Linked DNA regions of Microbulbifer sp. GL-2. The protein of the gene in region 2 interacts with the protein of the main gene of each other region in a pairwise test. Links are inferred from orthologs where the notes say so. Each region holds a gene or a part of one and is shown on either strand. Other genes may lie near its edges. The genes, in order: pheT and secD.

Region 1 (8,412 bases), 4.6 Mb from region 2 along the record:
CTTGTTGAATCCAGGTGGTGCTGGTACGGGTAAACACATATACAGCACCGGAATTAGACGCATCGTTATTGCTTTGATCGCCATCAATACCTGTAGCATTACTGCTCTCAGAGACAGCTGCCACCGCAAGGGTGTCGCCGTCATCGCTGAGGCTGACAGAATAGCCGAAGTAATCGCCACTATCGGTATTGCTGGCCTTTAAATAGGCCTGCTGAGCCCATCTAGCGTCCACACCTATGCGAGCGAATACATATACAGCGCCAGACTCAGGTGCATCGTTGTTGTTCTGGTCACCATCAATACCTGTGGCATTACTGCTCTCTTCGGGGGCTGCCACAGCAAGGGTTTTGCCGTCCTTACTGAGACTGACTGAATAGCCGAATAAATCCTCTTTATCGGTATTGCTAGCTTTGAAATAACCGATGCTGTCGGCTAACGTACTGTCAACCGTGAGTACCTCAGAGTCAGAACATCCTCCTGTATTACAGGCCTGCAATAAGTATTGAGCGTTGATTCTGGCATAGATTGGCACTTCCAGGGTATAGGTCTCCGTACCTTGAGGGATATCCTCTCCGACTTGGGTAAACCCGGAAACACCATCAGAATTTTCCTGGAGCCGGTAGTAACTGGCCCCCTCTACCTCGTCCCAAGTAAATTCGAAGAGTTTGACAGCTTGGAAGCTCAAGCTGACATTCTGAGGCTGAGCTGGCACGGTAACGACGTTGTTACCGCTATCCGAGCCAGAACTACCACCGCCACAGGCGGCAAGCAGAAACAAAAAGATAGCGAAGACATAGATTGTCGTGTTTTTCATTTTTGAATGTGGGTATTTGGATTGCGAAAAGCCGTTTAGATAACGACTGCACATCCCGGTGCGAAGTGAGGGCGGGATTATGCCTAAAGATGAAATATACGCCAAGCAGAGACTGTAACTAATGTGGAGGCAGGCTTTCCAGAGGTTGAATTTGTATCTGCAGGAAAGAGGATAGTCCCGTAGCGCAAGATTGATTGGGGGGCTCAACATCATTAATCGACTAACTAGTCACGGTAAGAAATGAAGTGCAATCCCGCTCTAGCCAATTGTTTTTGATAGTATGTTTTTTGTGCTATTTGACTGCTAGAAAAGGAAAAGGCCCCGAGCTCGGGAGCTTGGAGCCTTTTTGCCGCTTAGGGAATTAATACATCAAGATGCATGGCATCGGTGCCCTTATGCGGCCAGTTTTAAATGATTGCTCCTCGCCAGGGTAGTTCGGAGCAGAAAACACCAAACGGTGGCCAGAGGCCTACTTTTTAGCTAGACCACTTTCTCGGACTGGCTGAATGGATTGGCCGCCAACTCAGCACATAAAAGCTAGAGAGCATTGATGAGCATATTCCTCCATCATCGAATGGCTAGGTATCTAGGCAAGGAGTGGGCTTCTTTAGCGCAGCCCTGAAAGCCGCTTTAAGCAGCTGATGGGCTCGATATATTGGTGCGGCAGGATCTGTGTATAGTAAAACAAGCAATTAGTACGTATATGTAGGACTAACAAGACTTGCTTACCCCCTCATCCAGTCGACTAAGAGGATCTGCTTATTAAACCCCTCCAAGACACCTGTATGTCCGCACCGAATTTGCCACCTGATTACCTTTGATACCCAAAAAGTATTCGAACCAGGGGGCGTATACCGCCTACCCAACAAAGGTATAACGATTCTATTTGGAATTCCGTTTTATTGATCATTGGGTACCCAGAACTGCCCCACCCTTTCGACATATTTAGGCCCGCACTTTCCGCTCCTTTCTGATCCGCAGATAAATTTCTTCACGGTGAATGGGCAGTGACTTGGGGGCGCTAATGCCTATCTTCACTTGATTACCTTTAACCTCAAGCACTGTGACTGAGACATTTGCTCCGATCCTTAAGTTTTCACCTGTCCGTCGCTTTAAGATCAACATACTTATTTCCTTCTATCGTCAAAGTTTGGGCGCTTCCGGGATGGGAAATCTAGGTTTTAACGTTTAAAGGAAGGGGTGGTGCGCGGGGGCGGTAGGCAGAGAAGAGGAAAAGGCGGGCGCTAGGCTTCCAGAGCTTGGGAACAGGCCCCAAGCTGCTGAATGTACTCGACTTTATTGAAGACGAGCGGGTTTCTAGCGTACTATGCATATAGCCACTTTGATAGTCTACGTATCAATTTGGTTAGCTGACCCCGGGTGTTCCTAGCACCTTGGGTCAGCGCCTTTTACTTACTCTTACGTCACGCTACCGTTCTCCTTTGAGGGGATGGGTCTTTTAGAAAATTCTCGGTTCTATCGAATCTTTAAAAATCCTTTAAACTTCTGAGGCGTTTTAAATTGGCTCGCTCAATCTCAGCCAAAATACCAAAAATATCTATCGATTTTACGCAGCTTTGAGATTGAAACAAACCGAATAAATTCCAATAGGATTATTTTCGCGCCTATATTTTTTATATTTCCGCCCAGGGAAACTTCAGTCAACAATTGCCAGCTTCAATTTATATTGGAATTTCCTACATGCTTTCCCGAAAAGATTAAAGATATAATTTCGTTTGTCAGCGGTAAGCGTTTGAATATGCCGAAAGGGCTACCTTTTTAGCTAGATCACTATTTCGAGCAGGCGGGCTGGAGTGGCCGGTTTTAGACCCCAGAAAATGGTGTTGTATTACCGAAAGCATGAACCCTATCCTAGAGCGGCTCAGTATCTCACCCAATCAGTGACAATTTCTCAACCGGAATTTTGAAAGTCGCCTTAAAGGATTGGTGGGATCAGTAGGGGCCGTGCAACAAGCTTGTAGACAGTTCAATAAACATTGTGTATACGGCATAGGCGATTGCCGGCGCTTCTTCTCAGCCACTCCTTGCTAATCGAGCCCTACTAGAAGTCCTCATTAGTACGATTGTCTTTTTTATCCAAAATTTCGTTACCCAAAGCCTGAACACAAATTCCCAACATTTCACCTCCCTTACATCTGAATCAGATAGAAAGAACCCACAGAAACGATGCTTGAAGCGTAACTGGCACCCTCCTCTAATCTTTGGGTGTCTAGGAGCGAAATAAACTCCCTCTAACCATAAAAATGATCCTAAGGCTCATGAATAAGAAAATCCTGACTGAGACCTGCGTATGCCTTTTACCTTATATCCAGTCCTTACAAGTAGTCATTCCACAGAAACTTCATGTAACGCAATTGATATTCCTATCTAAACCAACCAAAAAAATAAAGACCCCCTATGGCATAGCAGGTCTTCATAGAACAGATAAATTCTCCTTCTTTAATAACTTGATGCCAGTAGCAGTTTGACCAATTCAAAAATCAAAAACTCTCTAACGAAACCAGAACAAATAATCCCTCAAGGCAAACTAAAAAATAGAATTTTATTAACAAAATTTAACGCCAAACATGACATTAAATATCGCACTCAAAACCCTAAATTCACTTTTACGCAGTCACTTGTAATAAGTATAGGCTTTTAGGATAAACTTCTTATCAGGCGTTAGCGAAATAAAACCCAACGCTCCATCATGCCTATATATTATTCCGCCCTTAAAGACCTGTATCTCTTTTTTATCAATTGTATTTAGCAATACAGTCTTTAAGATTTCTTCCACATATAACTTAGTCCACACATCAGATGAGGAAGATTTGCACCCTTCAACATATTGTAATTCCGATAAATATATATTGAGCTGATCTTTGAACGTTCTATTTTTTACAAACTCTTGATATTTAATACCTTCCTCTTCAGACACGCTAGAGATAAGGTCAGCAATTACTAGATAATGTTCATTCTCATACGGAATAAGCATTACCTCTGTAATACTTTTTTTAAAATTGAGCTTAATCCCATTAAAATTTCCCAGATCCATTTCACTCTTTGAGTCCAACTGAGTGTCGAAAATAGGGACATCTAAAGCCTTGTAGTTTACAACATCTAATTTTGAGTAACTCTCAAAAGTTCCCTCTTGATTTAGCCAATCTATGCTATCAACCAGATTTGCATTAAAATCCTGAGCTTCCTTACACATACTAATAAGCTTTTCGGATTCTGAAGTCCAACCCAATTGCCCCAGAAACAAACACAAAAAAGCAACAATAAATATTATTCGTAATTTCGTACCAACCTCAGTAACATAACCCACTGCCTCCCAAAGCATTTGCCTTTTCCCCGATGCCTCTATTTTTTTATAAGCCAAATTTCTAAACCATCTCTTTAACTGGCTAACCTCCCACTCCGGCAAACCAACTTTAATTCCAGCCACAAAAAAACCCGCTAAAAAGCGGGTTTCTTGGCCGTTGCTATGCAACGATATATATGGTCGGAGCGGCCGGATTTGAACCGACGACCACCACACCCCCAGTGTGGTGCGCTACCAGGCTGCGCTACGCTCCGATTTTGAAAAATCGCTCACTTCGCTAAGTGATTGATTTTTAAAGACATCGTGTTCCGATGTGGCGTGAATCATACCGGACTAGCAGTGGATTGCAAGCCCGGATTAGTGATTTTAGAAATTATTTTCCCCTTCCAGCAGGGCCACCACATCGTTCAATTCCGCGATCACTTCCGGCAGTACCTGCTGTAGTTGTACCACCTCTGCCCGCTCGCTACCTGTCTCTATCTGCAGGCGGGCCCCACCAATGGTATAGCCCTCTTCGTACAGGAGCGCACGAATCTGGCGGATCATGATGACATCCTGGTGTTGGTAATATCGGCGATTACCACGGCGTTTTACAGGCTTCAGCTGAGGGAATTCCTGTTCCCAGTAACGCAGGACATGGGGTTTAACGGCGCATAATTCACTCACTTCACCAATGGTGAAATAACGCTTTCCAGGAATTGCAGGTAGCTGAGCGTTATTGCTCGGTTCCAGCATATTCTTCTACTCGTGCCTTGAGTTTTTGCCCTGGTTTGAAGGTAACTACCCTGCGGGCTGAGATGGGAATTTCTTCACCGGTTTTGGGGTTACGGCCTGGCCGCTGGCTTTTGTCGCGCAGGTCGAAGTTACCAAAGCCCGAGAGCTTTACCTGCTCGTTGTTTTCCAGCGCATTGCGGATTTCCTCGAAGAAATATTCGACGATCTCTTTTGCTTCACGTTTATTGAAGCCCAGCTCCTCGTACAACTTCTCGGCGAGCCCGGCCTTGGTCAGTGCCTCTGTCATTGGATCCTACCAATTGATTCAGAGGCGTCGACTCCAGATCGGAAAGCGGCCCTAACCGCGGCGGCTTTCAACCCGGTAGCAGACGCTCTCGGGGTGCAATTCAGCCTGCACCCTGAGAGCATCATGCTCGGTTAGCGCAGGCTAGCGTTATATTTTTCTTCTAGTTTTCCGACCACCGCATCCATAGCGGCATTGATTTCGTCGTCATTAAGGGTGCGCGACGAATGCTGAAAGGTCAACCCCAAAGCGACACTTTTTCTATTTAAATCAATGCCTTTGCCCTGGTAGACATCAAATATTTTGAGGTCGGTCAAGGTTTCGCCGGCTACTTCGACGGCGGTTTCCACCAAGCTGGCGGCAGGAACATCGGCATCGATCAGTAAAGCCAGGTCGCGACGTACTTCCGGGAACTTGGATAGCGGGCGGAATGCAGGCACTTTACCCTCTCCAATCGCTTCCAGGCCCAGCTCAAATACGAAGGCGGTCTTGGACAGATCCAGCTTCTTCTGCAACTGCGGGTGCAGAGCGCCGATGATCCCTACTTCGCGGTCGCCACGCATGATCTTGGCGGTTTGGCCTGGGTGCAGTGCGGGGTGCTGGCCGGCAACAAAGCGGAACTCATTGGCGGCGCCAGTGCGTGCCAGCAGGGCTTCCACGTCAGCTTTCACATCGTAGAAATCCACACTGTCTTTACTGCCCGTCCAGTTCTCTGCATAACGGTTGCCATAAGCCAGGCCCGCGATCATCTGCTCCTGGTGCAGCTCGGCGCCAGGTACAAAACGCAGGCCGGTTTCAAACAGGCGCACACGGTTCTGCTGGCGGTTGAGGTTGTATTGCAGTGCTTTACAGAGGCCTGGCAGCAGGGTGGTACGCATAACCGCCAGTTCGGCGCTGATCGGGTTTTGCAGGGCTACCGGGTCGGCTTCCGGGTCGAACAGTACGGCGTTGTCGCTATCGATAAAGCTGAAGGTAATCGCTTCGTAGTAGCCGCGGCTCAGCAGGGTTTGCTCGAGGTTGTCCTGGGTAACCATGCTCTCTGGGCGCGGGGCAATTTCCAGTTCGGCAGTAAAGCTTTCGCTGGGGATACGGTTGTAGCCGTACACACGGGCCAGCTCTTCCAGCAGATCTGCTTCGATGGCGATATCGAAACGGAAGCTGGGTGCGAGGAAGGTCCAGCCCTCTTCATTCTGATCGATCTTTTCCAGTCCCAGGCGGGTGAGGATGTCGACGATTTCATCATCGGCCAGCTGAATACCCAGGCCCTGCTCTACCCGCGCGCGGCGCAGGGTGATATGGCGCTCGGCGGGCATGGTTTCAGTCAGCTCGCGCAGATGTACTGGGCCGGGCTCGCCGCCGACAATATCCAGCAGCAGCTGGGTAGCGCGCTCAACCGCTTTCTCTTGCAGGTGGTAGTCCACGCCGCGCTCAAAGCGGTGGGAGGAATCAGTGTGCAGGCCGTAGGAGCGGGCCTTGCCGGCAATCGCCAGCGGATTGAAGAAGGCGCTCTCCAGGAAAATGTGCTGGGTACCTTCGGTAACAGCGGAATCCAGGCCACCCATAATACCGGCCATCGCCAGGGGCTTTTCTTCGTCGGCAATAACCAGGGTGCCTTCCTGCAGTTTTACTTCCTGGCCGTCCAGCAGAGTCAGCTCTTCACCGTGCTCAGCCATACGCACTTTGATACCGCCGGAGAGTTTCTCCAGATCAAAGGCGTGCATGGGTTGGCCGAGTTCCAGCAGAACGTAGTTGGTGACATCCACTACCGGGTCGATGCTGCGCAGGCCGCTGCGGCGTAGGCGCTCCTGCATCCACAGGGGCGTCTGGGCTTTGATATCGATATTGCGAATTATCCGGCCTACGTAGCGTGGGCAGGCAGATTCCGCCAGCAGGGATACCGGCAGACTTTCTTCAATCTGCTGGGGTACCGGGGCAATTTCAGGGCCTTGAACGGCGCAGCGGTTCAGCACGCCCACTTCGCGGGCAATACCGGCAACACCGAGACAATCGGAACGGTTCGGGGTGAGATCCACTTCGATGGTCTCATCATCCAACTGCAGGTATTCACGCAGGTCGGTACCGGTAGGTGCGTCTTCCGGCAACTCCCAGATACCATCGTTGTCTTCGCCCAGCTCCAATTCGGTTTGCGCGCAGAGCATGCCAAAGCTCTCTACACCGCGCAGCTTGGCTTTCTTAATCTTAAAATCACCCGGCAGTTTGGCACCTACCAGGGCAAAAGGAATTTTGATACCCACACGCGCGTTGGGAGCACCGCACACCACTTGCATTTCACCTTCAGGGTGACCGGCTACTTTACAGATGCGCAGCTTGTCTGCATCGGGGTGTTGTTCACAGGCAACAATCTCACCGACAACCACCCCGGAAAAATCACCCGCTACTTTTTCTATGCCATCCACTTCCAGACCGGCCATGGTGATTTGATCGGCCAGTTCCTGTGTGGTGAGTTCCGGGCTTACCCATTCCCGCAACCAGGAGTTGCTGATTTTCATAGTTGATCTCTTTCTGTATTCCGTCAGCGCAGCTCTGTGCGCATTTCACCTGGGGCTCTTATTTCACCTCGCAGGCCTACACAATTCGATTTTGGCTTAGAACTGTTTCAAGAAGCGCAGATCGTTATCGAAGAACAAGCGCAGGTCGTTAACGCCGTAGCGCAGCATGGCGAGGCGCTCGATACCAATACCGAAGGCAAAGCCGGAGTATTTTTCACTGTCGATATCACAGGCGGCAAATACGTTCGGATGCACCATGCCGCAGCCGAGAATCTCCAGCCAGCCGGTGCCGGAACACACGCGACAGCCTTCACCACCACAGGCGGTGCACTGGATATCCGCTTCTGCAGAAGGCTCGGTGAACGGGAAGTAAGACGGACGGAAACGCACCGGTACTTCCGCTTCGAAGAAGGCGCGCAGGAACTGGTCGATGGTGCCTTTCAGGTGGGCGAAGCTGATGTTCTCACCGATTACCAGGCCTTCAACCTGGTGGAACATAGGCGAGTGGGTGACATCGGAGTCACAACGGTATACTCGGCCCGGGCAAATAATACGCAGCGGCGGAGACTTTTTCTCCATGGTGCGGATCTGCACTGAGGAGGTGTGGGTTCTCAGTACGGTGGTCGGGTCCACATAAAAAGTGTCGTGCATCGCGCGTGCCGGGTGGTGCGCGGGAATATTCAGGGCTTCGAAGTTGTAGTAGTCCTGTTCGACTTCCGGGCCGTTCTCAACCGAAAAGCCGATA
Region 2 (8,286 bases):
TTACGCTCCAGCGCCACATATCCTCTTCGGCTTCCGCCCACGGATCTTCAAGGTTGCCGCCCTCATAGGAGATATGCAGCAGGTTGGCATCCATTGAGTAAGGGGACTTCTTCTTACCAGAGGAGAAGTCCACCGGAATTTTGTGCTGTTCGCAATACTGCATCAGCTTTTCGCGGGAATTCAGGTCCCACTCACGCCAGGGCGCAATCACCTGGATGCCCGGCTTCAATGCGTAGGCGCCCAATTCAAAGCGCACCTGGTCGTTACCTTTACCAGTAGCGCCATGGGAAATGGCATCAGCACCGGTTTCGTTGGCAATTTCAATCAGGCGCTTGGCGATCAGTGGGCGCGCAATGGAGGTACCCAACAGGTACTCACCCTCGTAAATAGCGTTGGCACGGAACATCGGGAAGACATAATCGCGCACATACTCTTCGCGCAGGTCATCGATGTAAATCTCTTTAACGCCCAGGGCCTCGGCCTTGGCTCGCGCCGGCTCGACTTCCTCACCCTGGCCGATATCGGCAGTAAAAGTTACCACCTCACAGCCGTAAGTTTCCTGCAGCCAGCGCACAATCACCGACGTGTCCAATCCGCCGGAATATGCCAGTACTACCTTCTCGATTTTGCTCATTGCTATCCTCTGCTGCCGGGAACACGCCATCACAACATTAGGCACAGCGATATGGATCGCCTATTGCGCGAATTAATGTCGGTCTGGGGGAGTTATTCTTGGAGGTATACCCAGGGTCGGTATTATGGGCACAATAATACCCACACTGTTTATCGGGGCGCGATTGTAGCGCCTCTGCTCGCGATCGACTAGCGCCAAGGCACTTGTCGACACAATTGATTAATTTTCAATCTTTTTGTGCATCGCAATTTCACCCCGTATCGGGTAGCATGCGCGCCGCACAACGACTCACTACAGCGTTCAAGACTACGGAGTACCATGACGGAGCAAATCACTCTTCGCGCCCCCGACGACTGGCATATTCACCTGCGTGACGGGAGCGCTCTAGAACGCACCGTTGGCGATGCCGCCCGACAATTTCACCGCGCAATTGTGATGCCCAACCTGGTACCACCTGTCACCAACGCCGACATGGCCCAGGCCTATCGCGAGCGCATCCGTGCGCAGATTCCAACCGGCTGCGTTTTTGAGCCGCTGATGGTCATTTACCTGACCGATAAGACCGATGCCGAAGTCATCCGTCAGGCCCACGCCTCCGGTGTGATCGCAGCCAAATTGTACCCAGCCGGCGCGACCACCAACTCCGATTCCGGGGTCACCGATATCACCAATATTTACCCCGCCCTGGAGGAAATGCAGGCCTGCGGCATGAAGCTGCTGCTGCACGGGGAAGTAACCACCAGTGATATCGATATTTTCGACCGCGAACATGTTTTTATTGAGAAAACCCTATCACGCCTGGTAGACGATTTTCCCACACTTAAAATAGTGCTTGAGCACATCACTACGTCAAATGCCGTAGAGTTTGTTAAAAATGCCCGTGAAGGTGTTGCGGCGACGATTACCGCCCACCACCTGTTATATAACCGCAACCACATGCTGGTTGGCGGCATTCGTCCGCACTTCTACTGCCTGCCAATCCTAAAGCGCGGCGAGCACCAATCGGCATTGATAGAGGCGGCCACCAGCGGTAGCCCGAAGTTTTTCCTCGGCACCGATTCGGCTCCTCACGCGCACCACAAAAAAGAGCACGAGTGCGGCTGTGCCGGTTGCTATACCGCCTACTCCGCTATCGAACTGTACGCGGAGGCGTTTGAGCGCGAGGGCAAACTGGATAAGCTCGAAGGCTTTGCCAGTAATTTCGGCCCTGACTTTTACGGCCTGCCCCGCAATGAAGGCACCATTACCCTGGTGAAGCAGCCTTGGGACTTACCGGAAAGTTTGGCTATGGGGGGTGAAAAACTGATCCCCCTGGCTGCCGGTGAAACCCTGAACTGGAAACTCGTATAATTCCGGCTTGAGCCTTCGCGGGCCCAGAGCCCGCTGATACCCAGCCCCGCCGGATACAGACACCCGACACAACTGAGATTTACAAGGACCCAAAGTGACTCCCGCGGAAGAACCAACAGGACCCAAAAGCCCCCTCGCCCAGCGGTTTCGCGGCTTCCTGCCGGTTGTTATCGACCTGGAAACCGGCGGCTTTAATGCGCGCACCGATGCCCTGCTGGAGATTTCGGCGGTTATCCTGGATATGGATGAGGAAGGCAACCTCTTCCCCTTTGAGACCCACAGCTTTCACCTGGAACCCTTCGAGGGCGCCAACGTGGAGCAGTCGGCCCTGGACTTTATTGGCATTGATCTGGAGTCCCCCGATCGTGAGGCATGGCCGGAAGAAATCGCCCTGCCCGAACTGTTCCGCAAAATCCGCAGCGCAGTAAAAAAACACAGCTGCACCCGCGCCATTGTGGTTGCCCACAATGCCCATTTTGATTTGGGCTTTGTCAACGCAGTGGTTGAGCGGACCGGGATTAAGCGCAACCCCTTTCACCCCTTTTCCTGCTTCGATACAGCCAGCCTTGCCGGGCTTGCCTACGGTCAAACGGTGCTGGCCAAAGCCTGCCAGGTAGCCGGTATTGAGTTTGATAACAGCTGCGCTCACTCCGCCGAGTACGATGCAGAGAAAACCGCAACCCTGTTCTGTGGAATCGTCAATAAGTGGCGGGAGATGGGCGGCTGGCCGCTGGCCATCGAAGCGACTGCGGAGCAGGAAGCGGAATAGCACCCGCGAGTCAGATTACCTTTTCACGACAACTTTGCCGTCACACCCGACGGCAAACTGTACGCTGTGTGCAGCGCTTAAGCGTTTGGGTGATTTTTTGTGCAAAACCCTGTATGATGACTGGCCTACACAAAAAACCGGACAGTTATCGTGGCCAAAAAAGCATCCTCGTCTTCCAGTCGCAAGCAGCCTACTCCCCTAGAGACTAGCCAGAGTATTGACGCGCAGGTGCAGGCTTTTCTGGCAAAGGGCGGAGAGATCGAGCAGATCCCCAAGGGAGTCAGCGGCCAGACCAATACCTCCGGGCCCAAGCATATTACCCTGGGCAAGAAGCCCCGAAGCTAATTCCGGGCTGTACAGTTCTGCCACCTGCCTCACAACTGAAAAACCCCGGTTCCAACACCTACCGTCTGTAAGCATCGCAACCGGGGTCATCAAAAAAGGCCGCACGAAGCGGCCTTTTGACTTTAAGGTCAGGCCTGAATCAGGGCATCTCCTCCAACTCAGCACCTTCCTTCACTGGTGGCATCAGATCTTCCTTGGAGATCTTCAGCCCCATCAGCACGTTCGCAGCTACGTACACAGAAGAGTAAGTACCCACAACCACGCCGACAATCAACGCCAGGGAGAAGTTATGGATCAGCTCCCCGCCGAAGAACTGCAATGCCCATAGCACCAGCAAGGTAGTAAAAGAGGTCATGAAGGTACGACCCAGGGTCTGACTGATAGAGATATTGATAATCTCCTCAGACTCAGCCTTGCGTACTTTGCGGAAGTTCTCGCGGATACGGTCGGATACCACGATGGTGTCGTTCAGTGAGTAACCGATCACTGCCAGCACCGCAGCCAGCACGGTTAGATCGAAGTCCAACCCCATCAAGGCAAAGAAGCCCAGCACAATAATGACATCGTGCCCCAATGCCGCAACCGCGCCAAAGGAGAACTTGTACTGGAAGCGCAGGGCTACGTAGATCATCACCAGAGCCAGTGCCACCAGCATGCCCAGGCCGCCATCATCGCGCAGCTCAGCACCAACTTGTGGCCCCACCATTTCTACACGGCGCAGGGTGACAGTACCATCGCTGCCCGCACGCAGCACATCTACCACTTTATCGCCGATCGGAGTTACGGCTTCCTGGTCAGTGGCACTGATCTGGGTTTCCTCTTCGGTCACCTCAGGGGGCAACTTGATCATCAGCTCGGTATCGGAGCCGTAATTCACCACTGTGGCACCGTCATAGCCGGCATTTTCCAGCTGGTCGCGCACATCGGTAATGAACGGCGCAACCTCATAACCCACTTCAACCTGGGTACCACCGGTAAAATCCAGGCCGAACTTCAAGCCCTTGGCCGCCAGAATACCTATCGATACCAGCACCAGGACAACCGAAATTACCGCGGCAATTTTGCGCCAGCGCATAAAGTCATAAACGCGCTTGCCCATGTACTCGGTGATCTTACCGTTTTCCACTTTGGTCTCAATCATGGCCAGTCCCCTTAAATCCAGAGTTTCTGCACACGGCGACCGCCGTAGAACAAGTTAATAATTGCCCGTGTGCCCATGATGGCACTGAACATGGAGGTAAGAATGCCGATAGACAGGGTTACCGCGAAGCCCTGTACCGGGCCTGAGCCAATTGAGTAAAGAATCACAGCCACAATCAGGGTAGTAATATTGGCATCCACGATAGTGCTGTAGGCATTATCAAAACCGGCGGTAATCGCCGATTGTGGCGGCATGCCATTCCTGAGCTCCTCCCGTATTCGCGAGAAGATAAGCACATTGGCATCCACCGCCATACCCACTGTCAAAACAATACCGGCAATACCCGGAAGCGTCAGGGTAGCGCCGAGGATCGACATCACCGCCACCAGTAGGATCAGGTTAACCGCCAGCGCCAGGTTCGCAGCTAGGCCAAATACACGGTAGGAAATCAGCATACAGATAAGCACCGCCAACAGGCCGATCTGAACTGACTGCACCCCAACCTTGATGTTATCAGCCCCCAGAGATGGACCAATCACACGCTCTTCCACAAAGTACATGGGAGCCGCCAAGGCACCGGCGCGCAGCAACAGGGCCATCTCCTGGGCTTCTGCCGGGCTGTCCAGGCCGGTAGTACGGAACTGCTTACCGAGCGCACTCTGTACGGTGGCCAGACTGATGATCTTCTTGTCTTCGGTCCTGACCTGCTCGACAACCTCATTGCCTTCCGCATCAATCCGGGTCTGCGGGGTGAAGCGGGTTTCGATAAACAGGGTACCCATACGGCGCCCCACATTCTTCCAGGTCGCGCGGTGCATCAATTCACCACCGCGGGAATCGAGGGTGATATTCACCTGGGGGAAGCCGCTCTCGTCATAGCCGACACGGGCATTGGTAACACTGTCACCTTTGATAATGATCTTGCGCTCTAACCAGGCGCCGCCATACATCTGCTGCTTTTCCTCGTTGCGGTACTCGAAGTACTCTTTATTGGTGACCAGCTCATCGGGGCGGGCCTCCATACGGAATTCAAGGTTGGCAGTCTTACCAATAATCCGTTTCGCTTCAGCGGTATCCTGTACACCGGGCAGTTCCACTACGATGCGGTTGCGACCCTGGCGCTGCACGATAGGCTCGGCCACGCCCAGCTCATTCACCCGGTTGCGCAGGGTAGTGAGGTTCTGGGATACGGCGTAGTCCTCCAGATCCTTAATTTCCTGCTCAGACAGGGTGGCGCGGATCTCCAGGTTTTCGCCACTTCCAGATTCGCGCAGCTGTAACTGTGGATACTCCTTGCGCATGGTGGAAAGCGCCAGGTTGCGCAGCTCATCGCTACGGAAGCGCGCCACAATTTCACGGTCGTCAATCAGGTCAACACTGCGGTATCGAGCCTTGGCAGCACGCAGTTTGGTTTTCACGTCCTGCGCGTAGCTTTCCATATTGTTTTTGACGATGGTGTTGGTATCCACTTCCATCAGGAAGTGCACACCACCGGCCAGGTCCAAACCGAGCTTCATCGGGCTGGCGCCGATATCGCTCAACCACTGGGGCGTGGTGGAGGCCAGGTTAAGGGCAACCACGTAATCACTGTGCCCCAAGGCTTCCTGAATCGCACGCTTGGCTGGCAGCTGCTCATCCTGGGACTCAAGGCGAATCAAAATCGCCTTGTCGCCCACCTCTCCACCAAAGTGCGCAATACCCGCTTCATCCAGAGCTTTACGCGCCTTGGTGAGGGCATCTTCCCCCAAAGCCATGGCACTGGACTGCCCGGAAATCTGCACGGCAGGGTCCGGCTTGAAGAGATTTGGCGCGGCGTAGATCAGGCCAAAGGCCACAACCGCGAGAATCAGAAAGTACTTCCAGATCGGGTAGCGATTCATGCTGTTCTCATTGTTCTAGTGTGACCCCGAGGGCCGGTAAATCATGGCAATTTGCCTGGATATGTGGGCGCAGTGGACAGATTGCAAGGTGCACAGCCGCCGACAAAAGTGGGGCTGATTATACGGGGATCGGGGGAACGGACAAATTACAGGGGTGCTGCAATGAGACCAGCAGCACCCCCGACAGGGTAAAAGCGACGCCTTATCAGGCCTCCAGCGCCGGAACCTCGCGGCCAAGACCACGGTAGAACTCCGCGACATAAGCCTCCAGTTCATTGGCGGCAATGGCATCTCGCAGCTTTTGCATCAGGCGCTGGTAGTGGCGCAAATTGTGAATCGTATTCAGCTGCGCACCGAGAATTTCACCACAGCGATCCAGGTGATGCAGGTAGGCACGGGAGAAGTTCTCGCAGGTGTAGCAATCGCACTCTTTTTCCAGCGGACCCGTATCGTGGCGATGCTTAGCATTGCGGATTTTCACCACACCTTCAAAGGTAAACAGGTGGCCGTTGCGCGCATTCCGCGTGGGCATTACGCAATCGAACATATCCACACCGCGACGCACCGCCTCGACAATATCTTCCGGCTTGCCCACACCCATTAGGTAGCGTGGTTTGTCCTCCGGCATCTTGTGCGCCAGGTGATCCAATACCTTGATCATCTCGTCTTTCGGCTCACCCACCGACAGACCGCCAATGGCATAACCATCGAAACCAATCTCAGTGAGGCCGCGCAAGGACACATCGCGCAATTCCGGGAACATACCGCCCTGCACAATACCGAACAGTGCCGAAGGACTATCACCGTGGGCCTTTTTGGAACGTTCCGCCCAGCGCAGGGACAGCTCCATAGATTTGCGAGCTTCATCGGTAGTGGCCGGATATGGGGTGCACTCATCGAAGATCATCACGATATCCGAACCCAGGTCGCGCTGAACACGCATGGATTCTTCCGGGTCCAGGAATACCGGGCTGCCATCGATCGGCGAGCGGAAAGAAACACCCTCTTCCGTAATTTTGCGCAATTCACCCAGGCTAAATACCTGGAAACCGCCGGAGTCGGTGAGGATAGGGCCAGACCATTGAGTGAAGTCGTGCAGGTCGCCATGGGCTTTCACCACTTCGGTACCCGGGCGCAGCATCAGGTGGAAGGTGTTACCCAGAATAATCTGTGCACCGATCCCTTCGATATCCCTCGGCAACATGCCTTTCACGGTGCCGTAAGTGCCCACCGGCATAAACGCCGGGGTTTCCACCACACCGCGAGGGAAACGCAAGCGGCCACGACGGGCCTTGCCATCAGTGGTATCCACTTCAAACTGCATAAAACTTTCGCGGCTCACTGGGTATCTCCTTTCGTTGGTGCTACTTCTTCTTTTTTGGCATTGGGATCGCGGGTAATAAACATCGCATCGCCGTAACTAAAGAAGCGATAGCGCTCCTCAACTGCGGCCTTATAAGCGGCCATCGTATGCTGGTACCCCGCGAAGGCGCTCACCAGCATCAATAAGGTGGATTCCGGCAGATGGAAGTTGGTGACCAACTTATCCACAACCTGGAATTCATAACCGGGGTAAATAAAGATATCTGTCTCCCCCACCGTGGTCTGCAACTCACCACCGCGCGCCGCGCTCTCCAGCGCGCGCACACTGGTGGTACCCACCGCAATCACGCTGCCATTGCGAGCGCGGCAAGCGGCTACCGCATCCACCACTTCCTGGGAGACATCTAGCACTTCGCTGTGCATCTGGTGCTCATAAATATTGTCCACGCGTACCGGCTGGAAAGTACCGGCACCCACATGCAGGGTCACGAAGACAACCTCGACACCTTTATCCCGCAACGCACCGATCATCTCATCATCAAAGTGCAGCCCCGCCGTCGGCGCCGCCACAGCACCGGCATTACGGCCGTATACGGTTTGGTAGCGCTCCCGATCGCTGGCATCGTCTTCGCGATCAATATAAGGAGGCAGCGGCATATGGCCGAGGCGATCCAAAATCGCCAGCACACCCTCTTCTTTTGGGAAGGACAGCTCAAACAGCGCATCCTTCCTGCCAGTAACCTCTATACGGGTGCCGTCTTCAAGAACGATGCTGGAACCGGGCTTAGGAGACTTACTGGAGCGCACATGGGCCCAGATATCTGTCTCATTGAGCACCCGCTCC

The links.
Region 1: the proteins of secD (region 2) and pheT interact in binary tests that used the Escherichia coli proteins (3 or more experiments, as listed by UniProt). The link is inferred for Microbulbifer sp. GL-2 from one-to-one orthologs.

What each region holds. Positions count from the first base shown.
Region 1 is NZ_AP019807.1:4,814,277-4,822,688, forward strand. The notes cover bases 4,980-8,047. They hold pheT (phenylalanine--tRNA ligase subunit beta), read right to left. Parts: upstream 7,668-8,047; coding sequence 5,292-7,667; downstream 4,980-5,291. Other genes in these bases: ihfA (integration host factor subunit alpha), read right to left, coding at 4,980-5,160; pheS (phenylalanine--tRNA ligase subunit alpha), read right to left, coding at 7,764-8,047. Also shown: GL2_RS20715 (integrin), read right to left, coding at 1-814; carbon storage regulator CsrA, read right to left, coding at 1,760-1,939; GL2_RS20725 (hypothetical protein), read right to left, coding at 3,450-4,262; GL2_RS20735 (MerR family transcriptional regulator), read right to left, coding at 4,506-4,874; more of ihfA, read right to left, coding at 4,855-4,979; more of pheS, read right to left, coding at 8,048-8,412.
Region 2 is NZ_AP019807.1:251,235-259,520, forward strand. What follows is about bases 3,686-6,627. They hold secD (protein translocase subunit SecD), read right to left. Parts: upstream 6,120-6,627; coding sequence 4,251-6,119; downstream 3,686-4,250. Other genes in these bases: secF (protein translocase subunit SecF), read right to left, coding at 3,686-4,239; tgt (tRNA guanosine(34) transglycosylase Tgt), read right to left, coding at 6,325-6,627. Outside these bases: GL2_RS01115 (argininosuccinate synthase), read right to left, coding at 1-634; pyrC (dihydroorotase), read left to right, coding at 953-1,984; rnt (ribonuclease T), read left to right, coding at 2,079-2,753; GL2_RS01130 (hypothetical protein), read left to right, coding at 2,904-3,098; more of secF, read right to left, coding at 3,238-3,685; more of tgt, read right to left, coding at 6,628-7,461; tRNA preQ1(34) S-adenosylmethionine ribosyltransferase-isomerase QueA, read right to left, coding at 7,458-8,286. UniProt on the Escherichia coli protein: Part of the Sec protein translocase complex. Interacts with the SecYEG preprotein conducting channel. SecDF uses the proton motive force (PMF) to complete protein translocation after the ATP-dependent function of SecA.